DNA from 2 places in the Geobacillus sp. WSUCF1 genome. Region 1 is predicted to be linked to the other one. Evidence: predicted binding sites of a transcription regulator. Region 1 holds the regulator's gene; the other holds the start of a gene.

Region 1 (3,113 bases):
TGCTCGCTTTCCTCTCAATGTTTTTCGTCCCGCCTCACTCATTGCCTTCCTCCTCGGCTGCTCGCTGCGCTTTCCGATAGCCGATGCGCGCCACCCAAATGCTTCCTTCATACAAAATGGTGAGCGGAATCATGACGATCACTTGCGACAGCACATCCGGCGGCGTAATGACCGCCGCTAAAATAAGCAGCGCCAAATACGCATACTTGCGGATGCGAACAAGAAGCTGCGGCGTAATAAGCCTAAGCGGGTGAAAAACAACACGACGATCGGCAGCTGAAACACGATGCCAAACGGCAGCACGAGCTGAAGCAAAAACTGAAAATATTCATTAATGCCGATCATTTGTTGAACCCCTAGTTGGTCAGCCAGCTGGCTCATAAATCGAACGACAAACGGAAACAAGACGAAATAAGCGAAGCTGACGCCTGCTAAAAAAAGAACGATCGACGCCGGGATATAGCTTAACGTCACTTTCCGCTCTTTTTCATACAGACCGGGGCTGACAAACGCCCAAATTTGATACAACAGCACCGGAGCCGACAGTACAGCCGCGATGACAAAGGCAAACTGAAAATACACTTTAATCGGATCGGTGAGGCGGAAGGCGTTCATGGTCAAATGCTTCGCCTCGGCCGTTCGCTGCAAATACAAAATGACATCATCGACAAAAAAGAAACTAACGACAAGCGCCGCAGCAAAAAAGATGAGCACGATGATGAGCCGTTTTCGCAGTTCACCCAGATGCTCATACACCGACATTTCTTTGTCATTCATTGTTTCCCCATCCTGCCTTGTCATCGGTCGGTTTTCGTTTCTTCGTCATCAGCGAGCCCTTTTGTGGCGTCTTTAAACTCGCGAAGCGACTGGCCGAACGACCGCCCCAACTCCGGCAGCTTTTTCGTGCCAAACAGCAACAAAATCACAGCAACGAGCAACAAATATTTCATGTGTTGTTCTCTCCTTTTTACGATGGCGATGGATAGTTTTTCAAAAAATAGACGAGCGACTGCAGCTCAATGGCTAAATCGATATGATGGACGCGAATATGGTTCGGCACGTTCAACCGCGCCGGAGTAAAGTTTAAAATGCCTTTAATTCCTTGCGCGACAAGGCGGTCGGTCAGCGCTTGAGCCGCGGCGGCCGGCACGGTTAAAATGGCGACCGGGATGTTTTCGTGAAGCCGCTCCTCCAACTCATCGAGATGATAGACCGGCACCCCGCCGACTGTCGTCCCTACTTTCCGCTCATCGACATCAAACGCCATCACGATTTTCGTATTGTTGTTTTTCGAAAAATTATAGTTTAAAAAGGCGGTGCCTAAATTGCCGACGCCAAACAAGGCGACTTCGGTCACCTCATCCTCTTCAAGCGTCCGGCGGAAAAACGACAACAAATAATTGACATTATACCCGTATCCCTTTTTGCCAAGCGCGCCAAAATAGGAGAAATCACGGCGGATCGTCGCCGGATCGACTTTCACCGCCTCGCTCAACTCGGCAGAGGAGACGCGTTGCTTGCCGGAAGCGTGCAAGTTTTTCAAAAACCGATAGTAAAGCGGCAGCCGTTTGGCGGTTGCCTGCGGAATTTTCGGTTGTTCGTTGCTCATGATCTCATCCCCTAGCTAATCGGTTTTCCGTCGGTAATGGCCAGACTTCCCGCCCGTTTTTTCGACCAAATACGTCGGACCGATGACCATTCCTTTATCAAGCGCCTTGCACATATCGTACACTGTCAACGCACAGACCGAAGCGGCCGTCAGCGCTTCCATTTCCACTCCTGTGCTCCCTTTCGTTTTCACCGTTGCCGTGATGACGAGCTTATGCGCTTCTCCATCGTTTTCCCAAGCAAAAGCAATGTCCACACCCTTTAACATAAGCGGGTGACACATTGGAATAAGGTCAGCTGTCTTCTTCGCCGCCATCACCCCCGCCACTTGAGCGACGGCGAGCACATCCCCTTTCTCGATCGCATTGCTCGTCATTTTTTCGTAAATTTCCCGGCTGACAGTCACGCTCGTTTGCGCCACAGCCACTCGCACAGTATCTTCTTTGTGCGTAATATCAACCATTTTCGCGCGCCCTTGTTCATTGAAATGAGTGAACGATGACAATACAATCTCCTCCATTTATACACTATACACGATTTTTCATCATTCGTCTTTGACCGTTTTCGCGACTTGCGTTAAACTATTCGCGAGGTGACGGACATGATCATTTTGCAAGTGCACGGGCTCACGAAATATTTCGGCGCTGACCTTATTTTATCGAATATAAAACTAGAAATACAGTCCCGCGACCGAATCGCCCTTGTCGGCCGCAACGGAGCGGGAAAATCGACATTGTTGAAAATCATCGCCGGTGAACTCTCTTTCGACAGCGGCAAAATCATCAAACCAAACCATATCAAAATCGGCTATTTGGCGCAAAACAGCGGGCTCGACTCGCCGCGTTCCATTTGGGACGAAATGCTTGAGGTATTCACCCCGCTTCTAGGACTCGAAAAACAGCTCGCCGAACTCAGCATGCAACTCGGCGACCCGGACGTACTCGCCGATCCCGCTCGCTATGAAAAAACGCTGAAAATGTATGACGAGCTGCAAGAACAATACAAAGAACAAGGCGGCTACCAATACGAAGCCGACATCCGCTCCGTTTTGCACGGGCTGCAGTTTTCCTCATATGATTATAAAACTACGCCGGTCTCGTCGTTAAGCGGCGGACAGCGGACGCGGCTTGCCCTTGGGAAATTGCTGTTGTCCAAGCCGGATTTATTGATTTTGGACGAGCCGACGAACCATTTGGATCTTGAGACGCTTGCCTGGCTGGAGCAGTACTTGCAAGCCTATCCCGGTGCCGTCCTGGTTGTTTCCCACGACCGCTACTTTTTAGACAAAATCGTCACCGACGTATACGAACTGTCGAATGCCACGCTCAAACACTATGCCGGCAACTACAGCCGCTATTTGGAGTTGCGGGCCGAGCAATACGAACAAGAGTTAAGACGGTACGAGAAACAGCAAGAAGAAATCGCCCGACTCCAAGACTTCATCCAGCGCAACATCGCACGTGCCTCGACGGCCAAACGGGCGCAAAGCCGGCGAAAGCAACTGG
Region 2 (3,113 bases), on a different contig from region 1:
CCGGATTGGGCGCAGCAGCTCATGGCGTATATGCCATTTCAAGCCATTAGCTATATTCCAAGCATGATCATTACGGAAAGCTTCCAAGGCGCCGCTGTAAGCGATGGATTGTTCACGCAGGCGGCGTGGTGCGTGCTGTTATTGTTTCCGATCGCGCTGCTATGGCGGGTGGCGAAAAAGCGGCTTGTTGTGCAAGGGGGGTAGACATTGTTTTACGTATCTGTTTTTTTTCAATATATGGCCCAGTACATGAAGACAAAATTGCAATACCGCACTGATTTGCTCATTGAATGGTTGTCCGACTTAATGGCGCAGGCGGTGAACTTAGTGTTCTTGCTTGTCGTGTTCGGCCATACGACGCTGCTTCACGGCTGGTCGCGCGATGAGATTTTGTTTATTTACGGTTTTTTTTCTTGTTCCATATGCCGTATTTGGCGCCTTTTTTAACCTTTGGGATTTTAATGAACGATATATTGTGCAGGGGGAAATGGATCGCGTGTTGACGCGCCCGCTAAACAGCCTGTTTCAAATTGTTTTGGAGCGGATGGAGCTCGAATCGTTGCTTGGCGCTGTGCCCGGGCTGATCATTATGCTGTATGCCGGCAGCCGCTTGTCTCTTTCATTTCATTGGTATGATGTCTTCGTGTTTATTTTGTTTGTCATTGGCGGTGCATTGATTTATGCCGGCATTTTCATTTCACTGGCGACGATCAGTTTTTTTGCCGACGCCCGCACATCCATCATGCCGATGATGTACAACATCAGCAGCTATGGCCGCTACCCGATCGATATTTATCATCGCGTCATCCGCTATATTTTAACGTGGGTGCTGCCGTTTGCCTTTGTCGGCGTTTATCCAGCTGCTTATTTTCTTGATAAAAAGGAATGGTACAGTTATGCCTTTTTCACCCCAGTGGTCGGCATGGTTTGCTTCACCGTTTCGGTCATGCTTTGGAACGCCGGGGTGAGACGATATCGCGGGACGGGGAGCTAGGCGCCCCGCCCGTTTTTGTTCATTTGCCATCAAAATGACAAACAATGGTCAAGCAATCGACACAACCTTGTCTGTATCGTTAGCATGTTATGGCGTAAAATAAAATGTGAATATATTCACAAAAAGGAAGAAGAGGTGAATAGTTATGAAAAACGGGAGAGGAAATCGGGTAGTGGTCGTCGGCACCGGGTTTGTCGGCGCCAGTTATGCGTTTGCCTTAATGAATCAAGGGATTGCCGATGAGATCGTGCTCATCGATGCAAATGAAAACAAGGCTGAGGGCGATGCGATGGACTTAAACCATGGGAAAGTATTTGCGCCGAAGCCGGCTGACATTTGGCACGGCGATTACGATGATTGCCGCGATGCCGATTTGGTTGTCATTTGCGCCGGCGCCAACCAAAAACCGGGCGAGACGCGGCTTGATCTTGTGGACAAAAACATTGCCATTTTCCGCTCGATCGTTGAGTCGGTCATGGCATCCGGATTTCAAGGACTGTTTCTCGTCGCCACCAATCCGGTCGACATTTTAACGTACGCGACGTGGAAATTCAGCGGCCTGCCGCAAGAGCGAGTAATCGGATCGGGCACGATTTTGGACACGGCGCGGTTCCGCTTTTTGTTGGGCGACTATTTCGCCGTCGCCCCGACGAACGTGCACGCCTATATGATCGGCGAACATGGCGACACTGAACTCCCGGTCTGGAGCCAGGCTGATATCGGCGGCGTGCCGATTCGCAAGCTGGTCGAGTCCAAAGGGGAAGAAGCGCAAAAAGAGCTCGAGCGCATTTTTGTCAATGTGCGCGATGCCGCCTACCAAATTATTGAGAAAAAAGGAGCGACGTACTACGGGATTGCTATGGGGCTTGCCCGCGTGACGCGCGCCATTTTGCATCATGAAAATGCCATTTTGACCGTTTCCGCTTACTTGGACGGCCCATACGGCGAACGCGATGTCTACATCGGTGTGCCTGCTGTGATCAACCGAAATGGCATCCGCGAAGTGATTGAAATTGAACTTGACGAGGAGGAGAAAAAATGGTTCCACCGTAGTGCTGCGACGTTAAAAGGTGTATTGGCGCGCTATTTTGCTCAGTAAAGCGCAACGATTGGCTTCGTCTGACGGGACGCTGGTTTGTCAAATGGGTCGGGCGATCCGGTGGAATACAGGAGTGCTGCCGATTCAAGCAGGGTTCGGAGGGTCATGCGGTATAATCGCCCGGTTGTCCGCGTATATATGAACGACGGACAAAAATGGGGGGAACGTGATGGATTACGCCTTCCTTGGCATTGTTGCCGCCGTACTGCTCGGCAGCATCACCTCGCTTTGGACAGTGCGCGTGCAAGCGACGCATCGCATGTCACTCGATAGCTTATGGGTTCTCGTCCACTGGTATTTAACGATGTTGCTCGGTTTTGCCATGATTTATATGATTTTGCAAGTAAACGGCCATGCCGTGTTTACCCCATCCCCAAATAGCGCATCGAAAGATCGTTTGTCGCTGCTTGAAGACAGCTTGTATTTAAGCGGTATGACGCTTTTGTCGGTCGGATACGGTGATGTCACTCCGATCGGCGTCGGGCGGTGGATCGCCATTGCCGAAGCGCTGCTCGGCTACATTATGCCCGCTGTCATCGTGACGCGCACCGTGTTTGACTGGGATCATCGCTGATATGAGTTGCAATTTCCCTTCGTCTTCGCTACGCTAAAAGAAAATGAAGAAGACGGGGGGAACGACATGACGATTGCCATTGGCCAGCCAGCTCCAGATTTCACCTTGCCGGCAAGCAATGGGAAAATGGTTTCGCTGTCTGATTTTCGCGGCCGGTATGTGGTGCTTTACTTTTATCCAAAAGACATGACCCCGGGGTGCACAGCCGAAGCGTGCGACTTTCGCGATCGCCATGCGCAGTTCGCCGAGTTGAACGCCGTCATTTTAGGAGTGAGCACCGACCCGATGAAGCGGCATGAGGCGTTTATCGAAAAATATGAGTTGCCATTTTTGCTTCTTTCTGATGAGCGGCATGAAGTGGCCGAGCTGTATGGGGTATGGAAGAAAAAGAAAAATTTCGGCAAGGAATATATGGGTATTGATCGCTCGACATTCATTATCGCCCC

Evidence for each region. The regulator Rex, encoded in region 1, represses fermentation and respiration genes when NADH is low (regulators of the CRP and FNR family bind a similar motif). The targets are predictions, from matches to a motif close to TTGTGAAATATTTCACAA.
Region 2: I656_RS04305 (L-lactate dehydrogenase) is a predicted target of Rex. The motif match lies at 1,099-1,116, and genes of this name have one in related genera.

The regions. Positions count from the first base shown of each region.
Region 1 is NZ_ATCO01000068.1:14,497-17,609, forward strand. It holds partial or broken gene tatC (twin-arginine translocase subunit TatC) at 35-801, opposite strand; gene tatA (twin-arginine translocase TatA/TatE family subunit) at 798-950, opposite strand; gene I656_RS08855 (redox-sensing transcriptional repressor Rex) at 968-1,609, opposite strand; gene moaC (cyclic pyranopterin monophosphate synthase MoaC) at 1,625-2,113, opposite strand; partial or broken gene I656_RS08845 (ABC-F family ATP-binding cassette domain-containing protein) at 2,210-3,113, shown strand, end outside.
Region 2 is NZ_ATCO01000128.1:2,961-6,073, reverse strand. It holds gene I656_RS04300 (ABC-2 family transporter protein) at 1-204, shown strand, start outside; partial or broken gene I656_RS0116240 (ABC transporter permease) at 238-994, shown strand; gene I656_RS04305 (L-lactate dehydrogenase) at 1,140-2,093, shown strand; gene I656_RS04310 (potassium channel family protein) at 2,263-2,667, shown strand; gene bcp (thioredoxin-dependent thiol peroxidase) at 2,734-3,113, shown strand, end outside.